4 regions of the Streptomyces sp. NPDC054872 genome follow, and region 4 is predicted to be linked to each of the others. Evidence: riboswitches for the same ligand, from Rfam matches in the RefSeq annotation. Region 4 holds a riboswitch; each other region holds the start of a gene.
The links. A riboswitch is a leader RNA that binds a small molecule or an ion and turns the genes downstream of it on or off. The one in region 4 is predicted to bind cyclic di-AMP.
Positions count from the first base shown of each region.

Region 1: it holds a riboswitch for cyclic di-AMP, as region 4 does, so the genes downstream of both, ACWGIH_RS42835 (transglycosylase family protein) here and ACWGIH_RS13640 (M23 family metallopeptidase) in region 4, are expected to answer to the same signal.
Region 2: it holds a riboswitch for cyclic di-AMP, as region 4 does, so the genes downstream of both, ACWGIH_RS08695 (transglycosylase SLT domain-containing protein) here and ACWGIH_RS13640 (M23 family metallopeptidase) in region 4, are expected to answer to the same signal.
Region 3: it holds a riboswitch for cyclic di-AMP, as region 4 does, so the genes downstream of both, ACWGIH_RS14185 (M23 family metallopeptidase) here and ACWGIH_RS13640 (M23 family metallopeptidase) in region 4, are expected to answer to the same signal.

Region 1 is NZ_JBSGYY010000072.1:883-5,072, reverse strand. Features, by position in the region: gene eno (phosphopyruvate hydratase) at 1-1,188, opposite strand, end outside; gene ACWGIH_RS42835 (transglycosylase family protein) at 1,447-2,154, opposite strand; cyclic di-AMP (ydaO/yuaA leader) riboswitch at 2,158-2,352, opposite strand; gene ACWGIH_RS42830 (transglycosylase family protein) at 2,534-3,526, opposite strand; gene ACWGIH_RS42825 (cytochrome P450 family protein) at 3,701-4,190, opposite strand, start outside.
Region 2 is NZ_JBSGYY010000005.1:275,696-279,885, reverse strand. Features, by position in the region: gene ACWGIH_RS08705 (hypothetical protein) at 1-102, opposite strand, end outside; gene ACWGIH_RS08700 (hypothetical protein) at 105-1,211, opposite strand; gene ACWGIH_RS08695 (transglycosylase SLT domain-containing protein) at 1,399-2,148, opposite strand; cyclic di-AMP (ydaO/yuaA leader) riboswitch at 2,151-2,307, opposite strand; gene ACWGIH_RS08690 (PAS domain S-box protein) at 2,845-4,140, opposite strand.
Region 3 is NZ_JBSGYY010000010.1:20,766-24,955, reverse strand. Features, by position in the region: gene ACWGIH_RS14200 (alginate lyase family protein) at 1-259, shown strand, start outside; tRNA gene ACWGIH_RS14195 (tRNA-Met) at 338-411, shown strand; gene ACWGIH_RS14190 (PP2C family protein-serine/threonine phosphatase) at 562-1,716, shown strand; cyclic di-AMP (ydaO/yuaA leader) riboswitch at 1,919-2,065, shown strand; gene ACWGIH_RS14185 (M23 family metallopeptidase) at 2,077-3,162, shown strand; gene ACWGIH_RS14180 (aldo/keto reductase) at 3,331-4,190, shown strand, end outside.
Region 4 is NZ_JBSGYY010000009.1:130,749-134,938, forward strand. Features, by position in the region: gene ACWGIH_RS13630 (HPr family phosphocarrier protein) at 1-272, shown strand, start outside; partial or broken gene ACWGIH_RS13635 (GntR family transcriptional regulator) at 440-1,143, opposite strand; gene ACWGIH_RS13640 (M23 family metallopeptidase) at 1,357-2,160, opposite strand; cyclic di-AMP (ydaO/yuaA leader) riboswitch at 2,173-2,336, opposite strand; gene ACWGIH_RS13645 (M16 family metallopeptidase) at 2,534-3,919, opposite strand; gene ACWGIH_RS13650 (M16 family metallopeptidase) at 3,916-4,190, opposite strand, start outside.

The DNA.
Region 1 (4,190 bases), on a different contig from region 4:
GACGCGCTCGGAGCGGGCCGGGGCGCCGGTCTTGATCTGGCCGCAGTTGGTGGCGACGGCGAGGTCGGCGATGGTGACGTCCTCGGTCTCACCGGAGCGGTGCGACATCATGCACTTGAAGCCGCTGCGCTGGGCCATCTCGACGGCGTCGAGGGTCTCGGTCAGCGAGCCGATCTGGTTGACCTTCACCAGGAGGGCGTTGGCCGACTTCTCCTCGATGCCGCGGGCGAGGCGCTCCGGGTTGGTGACGAAGAGGTCGTCGCCGACGAGCTGGACCTTGTCGCCCAGCTTCTCGGTGATGACGTTCCAGCCGGCCCAGTCGTCCTCGAACAGCGGGTCCTCGATGGAGACGAGCGGGTACGAGGCGACGAGCTCCTCGTAGTACTCGGTCATCTCGGCGGCCGAGCGGGACTTGCCCTCGAAGTCGTACGAGCCGTCCTTGTAGAACTCGGACGCGGCGACGTCGAGCGCGAGCGCGATCTGCTCGCCGGGGACGTAACCGGCCTGCTTGATGGCCTCGAGGATGAGGTCGAGCGCGGCGCGGTTGGAGTCCAGGTTCGGGGCGAAGCCGCCCTCGTCGCCCAGGCCCGTGGAGAGGCCCTTGTCCTTCAGGACCTTCTTCAGCGTGTGGTAGACCTCGGTGCCCCAGCGCAGGGCCTCGGAGAACGACTCGGCGCCGATCGGCGCGATCATGAACTCCTGGATGTCGACGTTCGAGTCGGCGTGCGACCCGCCGTTCAGGATGTTCATCATCGGAACGGGCAGCAGGTGCGCGTTCGGGCCGCCGAGGTAGCGGAAGAGCGGGAGGTCGGAGGCCTCCGACGCGGCGTGCGCGACGGCGAGCGAGACGCCGAGGATGGCGTTGGCGCCGAGCGAGCCCTTGTTGTCGGTGGCGTCGAGGTCGAACATCGCCTGGTCGATCAGGCGCTGCTCGGTGGCGTCGTACCCGACGAGCTCCGGGCCGATCTGCTCGATGACGGCGAGGACGGCCTTCTCCACGCCCTTGCCCATGTAACGGTTGGGATCACCGTCACGGAGTTCGATGGCCTCGAAAGCACCGGTGGACGCACCGGACGGAACGGCGGCACGACCCGTGCTGCCGTCGTCGAGGCCGACCTCGACCTCGACCGTGGGGTTGCCTCGGGAGTCCAGGATTTCCCGGGCTACGACGACGTCGATGGACGGCACGAGCATCTCCTTCTGGGATGTGACGCGGGTACGCGAGGCGTTGGCCTCGCGGACACGAGCCTAACCGGCTCCCGGACAACAGCCAGCCGACCGACCGTCCTGTGGACAAACCGAGAGCGAAATGTTTACGAACGGAACAAACATACCCCGCCCCGGTGCGTACGGGGGATACGCGCACCGGGACGGGGTGGACCCGTGGGGACGGGGGGTGGGGCGGGCGGCGCCTCCGCCGAAGCGCCGCCCGCCTCCCCCGGCGTCCTAGCTCAGGTGGAGCTGCTGGCCGGGGTAGATCATGTCGGCGTTGTCGATGATGTCGCCGTTGAGCTTGTAGACCTTGTGCCAGCCGCCCTTGACGTCCTTGGCATCGGCGATCTTGGAGAGGGTGTCGCCCTTCTTGACCTTGTACTCGCCGTCGCCCTTCTTGACCGTCTTGCCGGTCGGGGTCTCGACGGTCTTCTTGGACTCGGCCTTCGGGGCGGCCTCGGCCTTCGGAGCGGCCTGCTGCGGCTGCTCGGTCTGGGCGCTGGGCTGGCTCTTGGGCTGCTCCTGGGTCTGCTGCGGGGCGCTCTCCTGCGCACCGCCACCCTCGTTGGAGGCGCCCGAGAGGCCGACGCCGCAGCTCGGCCAGGCACCCTTGCCCTGACCCGCGAGGACCTTCTCGCCTATCTCGATCTGCTGGGCCTTGGAGGCCTTGTCGGCGGTGGGCGCGTACTTCGTGCCGCCGTACGCGGCCCAGGTGGACGACGAGAACTGCAGGCCGCCCGTGTAGCCGTTGCCGGTGTTGATCGACCAGTTGCCGCCGGACTCGCACTGCGCGACGGCGTCCCACTCGGAGTTCGTGGCGGCGGAGGCCTGGCCGGCCGCCATCAGCGGGGCTGCGACCGCGACACCGGTGACGCCGGCGAGCGTGGCGACGCGGGTGGCCTTGGACGGGCGGCGGTGCTTGCCCTTGCTGGAAAACAGCATGAGTGATCCCCTCACCGACGCCTGCGAGGTGAGCTGTCGGGTTCGGGCCGATGAAGTTGCCCGGCCGCGCTTCCTGAGCGCGACTTAACCCCTAGCCGTTCCTGGCCGTCTCCCCGCCTCGCTCTCGCGAGGCCGTTCAACGGCCGGGCCCGGCGGAAACCTTGGTTCCCCCGCTCCTGCCTACGGCGCTTGCGCGACGACTGTTCCCGAACGGCCGTTGGCAGGACTCGGCGTACCGACCGGCGGGGCCCGCTGTGGCGAGCGGTCACGACCGTAGTCATGCCAACGGCCGATTTCCAAAGACGATCAGGGCTTCTGAGACCCATGTCTCACTTACGCCAATTGGGACAACGAGCGCAAAGCGACTCGTCAACTACCCTTACTTTTCGCCCAAATCGAGGCTCTGACCGGGAAGGATGAGATCGGGGTCGGAGCCGACGGACTTCTCGTTCCCGGCGTACAGCTCGGTCCACCCGCCCTTCACGTCGAGGTCGTCGGCGATGACCGAGAGGCTGTCCCCGGAGCGGACCGTGTACGTCCCGTCGGAGACGTCGTGCTCGCGCTCGTCGCCGCGGGAGGCGTGCCGGCCCGAACCCTCGCGCGCGGAGCCTTCGGATGCCTCGTCGTCGGCGCTGCCGCCGCGGTGGCGGCCTTCGCCCTCGCCGGTGGAAGGCTCGGCGGCGGGCGAAGTGTCCTCGTCGCGCCCGGACTTGTCCGGGTCGCCGGACTTGGTCGAGTCACCCGAGTCATCCGACTTGCCCGAGTCGTCGTGATTCTTGTCTCGTGACGCGTCGTCGGCGTCGGGCTTCTGGGACGGCTCGGCATCGTCCGAGGGCTCGACCGACTCGGACGGCTCGTCGGACTCACCGGAGCCCTTCGAGTCCTTCGGACCCTTCGAGTCCGTCGAGCCCTCCGAGTCCTTGGAGTCACTCGACTCCGACGGCTCGCCAGAAGGAATCGCGATCGGAGCGCCCGGGTCGACGTCGGCGGCGGCGCCGTCCTGGGTGAGCCCCGCGACCGGCGCGCAACTCGGCCAGGCCTTGGTCCCCTGGTCGTCGAGGACCTTCTCGGCCACGGAGATCTGCTGCGAACGGCTCGCCTGATCGGCGCTCGGTGCGAAGTCGAGGCCGCCGTGCTCCTCCCAGGTCTGCTGCGAGAGCTGGAGTCCGCCGTAGTAGCCGTTGCCCGCGTCCGCGCTCCAGGCTCCGCCGCTCTCGCACTCCGCGAGCTTGTCCCACGTGGCGGTGTCCGCCGCGCTCGCGCTGGTGGCGCCGAGCAGCGGGATGGCGATGGCCGACCCCGCCACTCCTGCCGCGACGATCAGGGCCGGGGCCTGGCGGGGGCGTCGGTGACGACCATTGCCGGAGAGCATGCGGTTGCCTTTCGCGTGACTGGAGCGACGACTGCGGCACGGGATGCCGAGTCGTCGGTGAACGTAGCGGCAGTCGAACGCTTGTCACAAGTCGATGCAGCGGAGATCACGTGAAAGTCACAGTCTTGACGGTCCGTCAGCTAAACGTCGTTTCGGGGGCTTCTCATTCGCCGATTATTTGCTCTGCTGTGCGGGTGTGAACTCCACGGGAAGCGTGCGGAGTCCACGCATGATGAGGCCGCCACGCCACCTCAAATCACCAGGTTCCGCCGCGAGACGCAGGTCAGGGAGGCGCCGCAGGAGGGTCGCGAGGGCGGCCTGCCCTTCGAGCCTGGCCAGTGGTGCGCCGAGACAGTAATGAATGCCATGGCCGTAGCCGAGGTGTTGGTTGTCGCGGCGGGAGAGGTCGAGCGTGTCCGGTCGGTCGAATCGTGCGGGGTCGCGATCGGCGGCTGCGAGGACCACGAGGACGGGGTCGCCGGCGGCGATGTCCTCCCCTCCGACGGTCAGCGGCTCGGTGGCGTACCGCCAGGTGGCGAGTTCGACGGGCCCGTCGAAGCGGAGGAGTTCCTCGAGTCCCGTCTCCAAGAGCGCGGTGTCGCCCTCCCTGAGGGAGGCCTGGAGCCGCTCGCGCTGCTCGGGGTGGGTGAGGAGGGCGTACGTG
Region 2 (4,190 bases), on a different contig from region 4:
CGGGACGTGTCGCCAGGCAGTGGGCTCCGCCGCGGCCGAGCTCATGACGGTGATGGCGGTCATCGCGACGGCGAGGACCGCGACGAGAAGTCGGCGCACCATGGTCAGCCTCCCAGCCGCTCGCTCATCAGGTTCGGTTTCGAGCCGTAGATCTCGACGGTCCCGAAGGACAGCAGCGCTGACCCGGCCCTCGTCAGCGCTCGCGGTTTCACGTCGATGGCGTTCGTGCGCTCAAGACCGTAGGAGAAGGTGGTGCGGGAGCCGTTGACCCGCGCGTACTTCGACTGGAACGCGCGGTCGCTGCGCACGGGCAGCCACAACGCGCCGTCCGGACCGCGCACCATGGCCTCGGTGTAGGTGTCGCCCAGGGGCGGGTAGGTGGTGCGCCAGGTGTGGCCGTTCCAGGTCATGAGGTAGGTGCGCGGCGCGCCGTCGGTGTACTGGCTGCCGCCGACAGTGACGCGGCCGGAGGGTTCGAGCAGCATCGTGTGGACGTTGCTGTTCGGCGGCAGCGGCACCTTCGCGTCCCGCCAGGCGGTGCCGTCCCAGCGCAGGACGGTGGTCCCGCTGGTGGTGTCCGCCCAGGCCCAGGCGTCGGTGGCCGTGCGCGCGGTGATCCCCATCACGTACAGCACGCCCTCGGGGGTGGACTGTGTGGTCCAGCCGGAGCCGTCGTAGTGCAGGACCTTCAGCCCGGTGTCGTCCTCACCGACCACCCACGCGGCACCGGGCACGGCGGCGAAGTCCTGGTAGGTCCACAAGGTCTGCGGCAGGGGGATGGTGCTCCACCCTTCCGCCCCTCCCGCGGACCGGCGCAGGATCTCGCCCGTTCCCTCGCGGTTGTGCAAGATCCATGTTTCCTTGCCGACGAACTGCACCTTGCCGAGCCAGCCCGACTTCTCGGCGCCGGGGAAGCTGCTGTCCCGGCTCCATGCCGAGCCGTCCCACCGGTACAGCATCGGCCGCACCCAGTCGGTGGTGTGCTCGTACCCGGTCGCCCAGGCCTCGCCCGGGCCGCGGGCGGCAAGATCGGACACGGTCACGGGGGGTGCGGCCGCGGGCACCGGCAGCGCCGACCAGCTCGGCGTCACGCGCGGCGCGTCGGCTTCGGCGGACGGCACAGCCGCGGCAGGAGATACGAGCGTGACGGGTGTGACGACCGCGGTGCACGCGATGACAAGGCAGATGACGACCGCACGGAGACCGTTCATGAGACCCCCCAGAACGCGAAGGTCGCTCACCTTATGGGCATGCACCCGTCCGTGAATAGACGGGTGCATGCCAATTCGCGGTGCGTCCAGGGAGCGATTCTCCGGGCCCGTGCCCGGGGGGTGCGGGCAGCCCTGAGCCCCGGACGCAGCGCGTGCCGGGGCTCAGGGCGATCCAGACCGGGTTTCCCTAGTAGGGACCGTTCACGTTGTCGATCGAGCCGTACCGGTCGGCCGCGTAGTTGCAGGCGGCGGTGATGTTGGCGACCGGGTCGTAGCTGTCCAGCGAGGTGCCGGTCACGTGGTAGGCGTCGAAGGTGGGGCCGATGACCTGCAGGAGCCCCTTGGACGGGGTTCCCGCGGCGGCGTTGACGTCCCAGTTGTTGATGGCCAGCGGGTTGCCGGAGGACTCGCGCATGACGTTGCGGTGGATGCCCTCGTACGTGCCGGGGATGCCGTGCTGGGCCATGACGTCGAGCGACTCCCTGATCCAGCCGTCGAGGTTGTTGGCGTACGTCTTCTTCGCCGGGGCGACGGCGGGCTTGGCGGCATTCGAGCGCTCGGAGCGGTCCGCCCGCTCGTCGGACGCCTTGGAGGCGGCCGCGTCGTCCGCCGGAGCCTTCTGGCCGACGGTGATCTTGAGGCCGGGGTGAATCAGCTTCGGGTCGGCGCCCAGAATGCTGCGGTTGTCCTCGTACAGCTTCTTCCAGCCGCCGCTGACGGAGTGCTCGCGGGCGATCTTGGCGAGAGAGTCTCCCGCGGCGACGACGTACGTCTTGGGGGCGGCGGCGGGCTTGGCGGCCGCCGCGGGCTGCGCCGCGGCGGCGGCGGTCGCGCCGATCACCGGGAGGACGAGCACGGCGCCGCCCGTGCCTGCCGCGGCGATGCCCCGGCTGAGCGAGCTGGACTTGGGACGGCGGTGCTTACCCTTTGCAGGCATGACGAATTCCTCTCCGTCGCCTACGAGGTGAGCTGTCGGGTTCGGACGGGAGATGTCCGGTCGCACTGTGAATGCGACTTCACCCCGAGCCGTTCCGGAATCCGGATCGGCGGCTTACCTGGGTCCCCCGCTCCTGCCGTGCGTAAGTGAGTGAGTACGGGAAGGGTTTCCGGACAGCGGCAGGATTCGGCGTTCCATCCGGATTGACGGTGAGGTTAGGCGAGAATGCCCGGACGGAACAAGGGCGGAATTTTCTCCGGGAATGCGCGAGGCCCATTCCCGGAGTTCGCGGCTCGTGGGCTCATTGATCAATTAGCCTCAACTTTGTTTGGGTGAAACGAAAATGCGCCGAGCGGCCCTTTGGAGCTCGTTCCGCGGGTGTGACTCATTCCACTGCGTCGCGATGCCAAGTGGGTGTAGAAGTGTCCTTATTCGCAAAACCGGACATACTGCGATGCCCATTTTTCGTGTCAAAACGGGCACTGCCTTTTGGTGTGTGCCCAGCGGTGGGCGTCTTATGGCGGCGCTCGATAAAGGCCTCAGTTCGTCGCCGGGGAGCGGATCGGAGTCGGGCGGTGGGTGGCAATTCCCCAACCGCCATGTCTGCGGCGCCCAGTTGGCAAGCGGAAAAGGCTAGTTCGCGTCAGGAGCCGGGCAATTTAGCGGTGTTGACTCCCGGGTCCTGGATTCTGCCCGTCAGGCAGAGCTGAGCGGATGGGCTGCCGTGGCCGAACGCGGGGGCCAGGCGCGCGGGGCGAGGATGCCGAGGACGTACGCCCGGGCGACCAGGGCGGGGCGGGTCGTGGCGCCCAGGAGTTGCCGCAGGCGGCTCAGGTGGTAGTCCACCGTCTGCCGGGACAGCCGCAGCGAGGCGGCGATGTCACTGTTGCTGCTGCCCTCCGCCAGGAGGGAGAGGATGCGGATCTGTGCGGCCGTGAGCGAGGGGTGGGCCTCGTGAGCGAGGCTCTGATGCGTGACGACGGCCCAGACGTGACGGGCGTGCGCAGCGGAATGGCCGACCGTCGTCAGGTGCAGCTGCGCGCGGCGTTGCCGCCCCCGGGCGTCGACGAGCACGGCGGATGTCTCCACCCGTCTGGTGCGGCGGGCTATCAGACCGTTCCATCTGCGGTGCAGCTGATCGAGGTCGGAGGCAGGGGCGGGAGCGAGCAGCGTGTGCGCGCGACGGCCGACCAGATCGGGCAGGCCGACGTGGAAGAGATCGGCGGCCGCCGAACTCGCCTCGATCACCCGCCCGTTGGCCGAAAGGAGCGCGCAGGGCAGACCGCTGTGGTCCCGCAGCGCCTGCAGGTTCTCCTCCGCCTCCTGGCGTTGGACCAGGGCGCGCAGGTGGTCCGTGATGTCCACATAGATTCCGGCGACGCAAGCCTCCGTGTTCTCCCGCACGGGGAAGCGGTGCCCGGCTGCCTGGCCGACGCTGCCGTCCGGTCGGCGATAGCCGAGGGTGTGCCGCACCGGAGTGCCCCGGGTGAGGATCTCCTGGTCCAGGGCGCGGAACTGGACGGCCTCGGCAGGGGCGTCGAAGTCTTCGATGTATCTGCCGGTGAGTTCCTTGGGCGTGGTGCCGTAGAGGTGTGCGTAGGCGTGGTTGGCCCACAGATAGCGTCCTGCGCGGTCCCGGATGAACGCGGCGGCCGGGGCGAGATCGACGAGGTCCGCGAAGGTGGTGTACCGGTGCGGGGCGTGCGCGTCGACCTCCACCGCGAGACCACGCGTACGACGGTGGGCGCGGGTCTCGTCCAGAGGCCAGCTCACGTCGAAGGTGCGCCCGTCGAACTGCGCCTGCCAGCTGACCTCCTCCGGCGGATGCCCCGGGTCCGAGAGTTCCTCGTGCATGCGCTCCAGGAAGCGCTGCGCGGTCCCGGTGTCGGCGAAGGCGCCGCCTCCCCTCTCCAGGACCTGCCACGGCTGGTCCACCTCCCACCAGAACGCAGGCAGGTGTTCGAGCAGTGCCTTGAGATTGGAGTCGTTCACAGTCGTTTCTCCGTCCGTATTCAACTGGTTGACGCACAGTCACCAGGCGA
Region 3 (4,190 bases), on a different contig from region 4:
CGAGGTCAAGGAGCGGCTGCGGGCCGCGCTGGAATTCCACTCCGGATACCAGCTGGGCGCCGTGGCGCCGGACTGGCTGTGCGGCGGCAAGGTGCGGCGCGACATGGGGCCCGACACCGAGGTCGGCCTCAACCACCTGCGGGAACGGCTGCGGCTCGACCTGCCGGAGACGGAGAGGCTGACGCGCGAGCAGCGGCCCGAGGGAACGGACGACCTGTTCGTGGCCTGGGAGACGCTGACGCACGCCGAGAACGCGTGAGCGGAAGGCCCCGTTCGTAGGCGGTTCGCCGCCGGTTCGCTTTCACTCCCCCTGATGGCGTAGAGTTGCATTCAACGGCGCGGGGTGGAGCAGCTCGGTAGCTCGCTGGGCTCATAACCCAGAGGTCGCAGGTTCAAATCCTGTCCCCGCTACTAAAGACCGAAGGCCCGGATCCAGAAATGGATCCGGGCCTTCGGTGTTTCCGCCGCCGAGGTGAAGTCGGTGTTCCTGAGCAATACGGCCGGTAACCCGGTCGGCCCACACCGGTCGCCCCACGCGGCCCCTCCGGGAACCCTGAGTGAGTGGGGCAGCGAGGAGGAGACGGCGGGGGCGGCAAGCGTCCCGATGTCCGGCACGAGCGGGCGCTCGTGCGGGCTCTCCCCCTGCTGCTCATCGTCCTCGGCATCGTGTACGACGTGTCGACCCCGCCCAGGTTCACCGCCGTGCCCCTGTTCACCGCGGCCCCGCTCATCGCCGCGCCTTTTTACTCGCTGCTCAGCACCATCCTCATCGGCGTCGCCTCCTGCACCGCCGTGCTCGCCCTGCACTTCAAGACCAGTACGGCCACCGACGTCGAGGCCACCACCGAACTGATCACGGTGGTGACCGTCGCCGTCCTCGCCGTCGTCATCAACCGCGTCGTACGCCGCGGCGACAAACAGCTCGCATCCGCCCGCTCCATCTCCGAGGCCGCCCAGCGCGCCGTGCTGCCGCAGCCGGACCCCCGCATCGGCGGTCTCGATGTCGCGGCGCGGTACGAGGCCGCGGAGGCCGACGCGTTCATCGGCGGCGATCTGTACGCCGTGCAGGACACCCCGCACGGCGTACGCGTCGTCGTCGGCGACGTACGGGGCAAGGGCATGGGCGCGGTGGCGGCCGTGGCCGTGGTGATCGGGGCGTTCCGGGAGGCCGCCGAGCAGGAGACCACCCTGGAGGCGGTGGCGCAGCGCCTGGAGCGTGCCCTCGCGCGTGAAGGCACGCGGCGCGACGGGCTCGACGCCTTCGAGGGGTTCACCACCGCCGTCCTCGCGGAGATCCCGCACGGCGACGGTCCGGTGCGTCTCATCAACCGCGGACACCCGGGCCCGCTGCTCCTGCGCGGCGACGGGCGGCTGTGCGTCCTGTCGGCCACCGAGCCCGCGTTGCCGCTCGGGATGGGCGAGCTCGGCGCCTGGCCGGACCGCGCGGACGAGACGGAGTTCCCGCCGGGGGCGATGCTGCTGCTCTTCACCGACGGGCTCTCCGAGGCGCGTGACGTCCGGGGCGACTTCTACGACCCGGCGGCGCGGCTCGGCGGCCGGATCTTCCCGGGGCCCGGCGGACCCGACGCGCTCCTGACGACGCTCGTCGAGGAAGTGCGGCGCCACACCGGCGGCGGGGGCACGGACGACATGGCGTTGCTGGCGGTGCGGCGGCCCATGTCACCGGCCGTGACGGAAGGACACCACTCCGCATAACAACTGACGTACTGTCAAGGAGATGTGAAGCTCCGGTGTGTGAAGAAGTGGGGGCAACTCGCCCCGTTCCGGCCCTCGGTGTCCCGATAAGTACGGGCCGTGAGCGTTAACGATCAGCCGGAACAGCTTGGAATACCGCCCTGCTGTCTATTAACGTTCGATAACGCAGCGCGGTCGTCCCAGCCGTCACTCGAGTCGGCTCCGCGCGCACGCGCCTAATCCCGAAAGGGAGCCGGGGAACCACTAATTGGGGTGAATCGGGCGTCTGTGCATCCGTGCCAGATGTTCGTAGGAGACCTTCCTGCTCCGAACCCGTCAGCTAACCCGGTAGGCGAGAAGGAAGGAAAGGAGTGCGCCCCCGTGGCGTCCAACCGCCCTGCCCCCCAAGGCGTTTACGTACCGAATGACGACGATTTCGGTGGGTACGACGACAATTCCTGGGAGGAATGGAACCCCACCGAGGAGTCCATCCGTCCCGTCCGCGGCAGGCACCGCGTCCACAAGCGGGGTGGTGGCGGGCTCGCCCGCAGCTCCACGGTCCTCGGCGTAGGCGTCATCGCCGCCGTCGGCGCGGGTGGCATCGCCACCGCGCAGGACGGCAAGCCCCCGGTCTCCATCGCGATGCCGGACCTCTCGGCCGTCACGGACTCGCTGCCGGAGGCCAAGTCGCTTCCGGGCGTGGGGTCCTTGATATCCGACGGCTCGTCAGGCGAAGCTTCCGCGGACAGTGGCGTGACGACCGCCGCCGCGCCCCTCAGCGCCGCGGGCCTCAGCACCGCCGACGCCGAGCAGGGCACCACGGACGCGGGCGAGGCACTGCGGGCCCGCATCATGGAGCAGGCCGAGAACCAGCAGGACCAGGCGGACGACGCGGTCCAGAAGGCCGCCGAGGAAGCCGCCGTCAAGCAGGCAGCCGAACAGGCCGCCGCCAAGCAGTCCGCGGCCGAGAAGAAGATCGCCGCCGAGAAGGCCGCCGCGAAGAAGAAAGCCGAGGCCGAGGCCAAGAAGAAGGCCGAGGCGGAGCGCCTGGCCAAGCTCGCGAAGAGCTACACCCTCCCCGTCGCCTCGTACACGCTCACCGGCACCTTCGGTCAGCCCGGCTCCATGTGGTCCTCCGGCTACCACACCGGCCTGGACTTCGCGGCCCCGACGGGCACGCCCATCAAGGCCGTCCACTCCGGCACCATCAAGGAAGCCGGCTGGGCGGGTGCGTACGGCTACCGCACGGTCCTCGAACTCGACGACGGCACCGAGGTCTGGTTCTGCCACCAGTCCTCGATGAACGTCAGCGCCGGCCAGAAGGTCACCACCGGCGAGACCATCGGCCGCGTCGGCGCCACCGGCAACGTCACCGGCGCGCACCTCCACATGGAGGTCCACCCGGGCGGCGACTCCACCGGGGTCGACCCGGCGGCGTGGCTGCGCGGCAAGGGCCAGTCGATCTGAGGCGACCCGAGATCCCCGGCGGTCCTGGCGACAACCCCCCGACGTCAGGGCTGCCGGTTCGGCATGCCCGCCCACCGCGCGGCCGTTCCCGTGTGCCGCCGTCCCGGTGAATGAAACCGGCATCCCGTTGTGCGGAATGCCGCGGTCCACAAGGGCGTTGATCCCCTCATGACTTCTCTCCGCAAGCTTGGCTCCTCCGACCTCGAGGTCTTCCCGCTCGCCCTGGGCGGCAACGTCTTCGGCTGGACGGCCGACGAGGCGCAGTCCTTCGACGTGCTCGACGCCTACACCGCCGCGGGCGGCAACTTCATCGACACCGCCGACGTCTACTCGGCCTGGGTGGACGGCAACAAGGGCGGCGAGTCCGAGACCGTCATCGGCAACTGGTTCGCCGCGCGCGGCAACCGCTCCGACGTCGTGCTCGCCACCAAGGTCGGCGCCCACCCCGACCACAAGGGCCTGTCCGCGAACACCATCAAGGCCGGTGCCGAGGAGTCGCTGCGCCGCCTGCGCACCGATTACATCGACCTGTACTACACGCACTACGACGACCCGACCGTCCCGGTCGAAGAGGTCATCGGTGCCCTCGACGACCTGGTGACGTCCGGCAAGGTGCGCGCCATCGCGGCGTCCAACGTGACCCCCGAGCGGCTCCAGGAGTTCCTGGACTTCTCCGACCGCGAGGGCCTCGCGCGCTACTCGGTGCTGCAGCCGCACTACAACCTCGTCTCGCGCGACACGTACGAGGGCCAGCTGGAGCAGGTCGCCTCCCGCTCGGGCCTGGCCGCCGTCCCGTACTACGCGCTCGCCTCCGGCTTCCTGACCGGCAAGTACCGCCCGGGCGCGACGGTCGACAGCGCGCGGGCCCAGGGCGCCGGCAAGCACCTGGAGACCGAGCGTGGCCGGCGTGTGCTCGCCGCGCTCGACGAGGTCGCCGAGGCCCGCGGCGCGGAGCTCGCGACGGTCGCCCTGGCGTGGCTCGCGGCCCAGCCGACGGTGGCGGCACCGATCGCGTCGGCCCGTACGGT
Region 4 (4,190 bases):
GCCGCGTCAACGTCGGCTGGGCCGAGGGCCTTCACGCCCGACCCGCCTCCATCTTCGTCCGCGCGGCCACCGCCGCCGGCGTCCCCGTGACGATCGCCAAGGCTGACGGCAACCCCGTGAACGCCGCCTCCATGCTCGCGGTGCTCGGTCTGGGCGCGCAGGGCGGCGAGGAGATCGTGCTCGCCTCCGACGCCGAGGGTGCGGACGCCGCCCTCGACCGTCTGGCGAAGCTGGTCGCGGACGGCCTCGAGGAACTCCCCGAGACCGTCTGACCAAGGCTGGTACTCATACGCCGTAGGGCCCTCCCCCGAAATGGGGGCGGGCCCTACGGCTTTTCTGTCCCCTTTTACCGAATACCGGCACAGGACATCGAAAGCGGAATTCGGGCAGCACAATTACTCCGCCACCGAATAGCACTTCTTTGTATACGGCGCCTGTGTTAATGCCGGAGGCCGACCGTGTTTACGGCATGTTGCGAATCCCTCACACGATCACCGTCGCGGTCCGGTGACCGCGCGGGAAGAAGCGCGGCCGGTGCGCGGCCGTCGTCCGCTCCGTGTGGGCGGCGGTGAGCGACCTGGCCCGCTCCGCGTCCCCGCGGGCCACCGCGTCGACGATCGCGGCGTGCTCGGCCCAGGCTTCGGCGGGAGCTGCCGTCGTCTCGACCACGTACATCCAGGCGATCTTGTGCCGGAGCTGGGTGAGCAGTGCCGTGAGGCCCGGGCTGCCGGATGCCTGGGCGAGCGTCTCGTGGAACCAGCCGCCCAGGGAGCGCAGATCCTCGCTGTGGCCGCGCCTCGACCGCTCCTGGCCGAGCCTGACGAGACCGCGCAGGACCTTCAGGTGCGCCTCCGTGCGGCGCTGGGCGGCGCGGGCCGCGCCCAGGGGTTCCAGGAGCGCGCGGATCTCCAGGAGGTCGGCGGCCTCCTGCTCGGTGGGCTCCGCCACGCACGCGCCCGCGTGCCGGCGCGTGACGACGAAGCCCTCGGCCTCAAGGGTGCGCAGGGCTTCGCGCACTGGGACGCGGGAGACCCCGTAGCGGCGCGCGAGCAGTTCCTCGGTGAGCCGGCCACCCCGCTCGTAGACACCGGAGACGATGTCGTCCCGGATGGCCGTGCATACCGAGTGCGCGGGAATGCGCATGACTGACCTCCGCCTTAATCCCCGCGAAACGCGGTCGATCGACGCCTGGTCTGTGACTCTATTGCAGGGCGGCCGAATTTCCGACGGCAGGCTGAAATCCAGGGATACTTTTGGCCAAAGGAGATACGGGAACGGCGAAAGCCCCGGCTCTCGGGGAGCCGGGGCTTTCGGTGAATCAGGGGCGCTTCACGCGTCCGCCTTGGACCGCCGGGGTCAGACGTTGACGCCGTGCGAGCGGAGGTACGAGACGGGGTCGATGTCCGTGCCGTAGTCCGCGCCGGTGCGGGCCTCGAAGTGCAGGTGCGGGCCGCTGGAGTTGCCGGTGGAGCCGGAGAGGCCGATCTGCTGGCCCGGAGTGACCGTCTGGCCGACCGTGACGCCCAGGGACGACATGTGGCCGTACTGGGTGTACGTGCCGTCGTTCATCTTGATGACCACGTTGTTGCCGTAGGCGCCGCCCCAGCCGGCCTCGACGACGGTGCCGGAGCCGACCGCGTGGACCGAGGTGCCGGATGCGGCGTGGAAGTCGACGCCGGTGTGGCTGCCGGAGGACCACATGGCGCCGCCGGTCTGGTAGCCCGTGGAGACGTACGAGCCGGAGATCGGGGAGACGTAGCTGTTGAGGCGCTTGCGCTCGGCCTCGCGAGCGGCACGCTCCTTGGCCTCGCGCTCCTTCTTGGCCTTGGCCTTCGCCTCGGCCTCGGCCTTGCGCTTCGCCTCTTCGGCCTTCTTCTTCGCGGCCTCTTCGGCCTTCTTGGCGGCCGCGGCGGCGTCGGCGGCCTCCTGCTGGACAGTGGCCTGCGCGTCGATGCTCTCGGCGAGCGAGTCGCCGACGGAGACGGCCTGGGTCAGGCCGGTGTGCTCAAGGGCCGCCGCGTCGTCGGCGGCGAGCGCCGGAGCGGCCAGGCCTCCGATGACACCGGTGGTGGTGAGGGCGGCGACGCCCGCCACGTTCGCGGTCGTACGCGTGAGGCGGCTCGGGCGACGGTGCTTCCCGGTGGCACGGGTGAACGCCATGAAGCGGCTGATCCTTTCCTTCCTTCTCGCCTACCGGGTTAGCTGACGGGTTCGGAGCAGGAAGGTCTCCTACGAGTCCCTCACCTGACGGCAAGGTTCCCGATTCACCCCAAGGGGACATGTGGGTCCCCGGCTCCCCTGGCTCGCGCCGTACGGGGACTCGGCGATGACTGTCCGGTGCCGCGGGTGCGGCGTACTGCATGACGAACAGCCGGGATGACGCTAAGCGGGCCATCTTTCAAACGACAAACGGATCAGAGCTTTTGTAGCGCACGCCACAGGCCAGACACGTAACCTCCATATCAATTCGGACATATGAGGACCCCAGTGATGAATCTCAGCCACTGGGGTCCCGATATGTCCTGACTGTCACTCAGCCCGTGACCACACTCACTTCACCGATGCCGAGGGCCCTGACGGGCTCCTCGATCTGCGCGGCGTCACCGACGAGCACCGTCACCAGGCGGTCCACCGGGAAGGCGCTCACGACGGCGGCAGTGGCCTCCACGGTGCCGGTCGCGGCCAACTGGCGGTACAGCTGGGCCTGGAAGTCGTCCGGCAGGTGCTGCTCGACCTGGTCCGCGAGGGTGGCCGCGACGGACGCCGCCATCTCGTACTTGAGCGGGGCCACGCCCACCAGGTTCTGCACGGCGACATCGCGCTCGGCGTCCGTGAGGCCGTCGGCCGCGAGGGTGCGCAGGACCTTCCACAGGTCGTCGAGCGCGGGACCCGTGGACTCGGTGTCCACGGAGCCGCTGATGGCGAGCATCGCGGCGCCGGTGCCGTCCGGTGCGGAACGCAGGACCTGGGCGAACGACCGTACGCCGTAGGTGTATCCCTTCTCCTCGCGCAGGACGCGGTCCAGGCGTGAGGTGAGGGTGCCGCCGAGGCAGTACGTGCCGAGCACCTGCGCGGGCCAGACGCGGTCGTGGCGGTCCGGTCCCACGCGGCCGATGAGCAGCTGCGTCTGGACGGCTCCGGGGCGGTCCACGATGACGACACGCCCGGTGTCGTCCGCGGTCACCGGGGGCACCGGACGCGGCTCGGCGGTGCCGCCCGTCCAGGCGCCGATGGTGTCGGCGAGCACGGCGTCGAGGTCGACGCCGGTCAGGTCGCCCACGACGACGGCGGTCGCCGTGGCGGGACGCACATGCTTCTCGTAGAAGGTGCGCACCGCCGCCGAGTCGATGGCCGTGACCGTCTCCTCGGTGCCCTGCCGGGGGCGGGACATGCGCGAGGTGGCCGGGAAGAGCTGCCGGGAGAGCTCCTTGGCGGCGCGGCGCCCCGGGTTCGCGGCCTCGTGCGGGATCTCGTCCAGGCGGTTGCGCACGAGGCGCTCGATCTCGCTGTCCGCGAAGGCGGGGGCGCGCAGAGCGTCGGAGAGCAGGCCGAGCGCCTTCGGGAGGCGGGAGACCGGGACTTCGAGGGAGACGCGCACGCCGGGGTGGTCGGCGTGCGCGTCCATGGTGGCGCCGCAGCGGTCGAGTTCCGCGGCGAAGTCCTCGGCGGAGTGCTTGTCGGTGCCTTCGTTGAAAGCCCTCGCCATGATCGTGGCGACGCCGTCGAGGCCCGCGGGCTCGGCTTCGAGCGGCGCCTCCAGGTGGACCTCCACCGCGACGACCTGCTGGCCCGGGCGGTGGCAGCGCAGCACCGTGAGGCCGTTGTCCAGGGTGGCGCGCTCGGGCGCGGGGAAGGCCCACGGCCGTGCGGCGCCGGCCTGGGGCTGCGGATGGAACTGCATCGTTGCGGCCTCGGTCACTTCGCCGCCTCCTGTTCGTCCTCGTCGGTGGCTTCGGTGGCGGCAGCGCCGTCGATGGGCTCGTACACGAGCACCGCGCGGTTGTCGGGGCGCAGGCGGGCCGCCGCGGCAGCCTTGACCTCTTCCGCGGTGACGTCCAGGACGCGCCCGACGGCGGTGAGGGCGAGCTGCGGGTCGCCGAACAGGACGGCGTACCGGCAGAGTTCGTCCGCGCGGCCCGCCACCGTGGAGAGGCGGTCGAGCCACTCGCGCTCCAGCTGTGCCTGGGCGC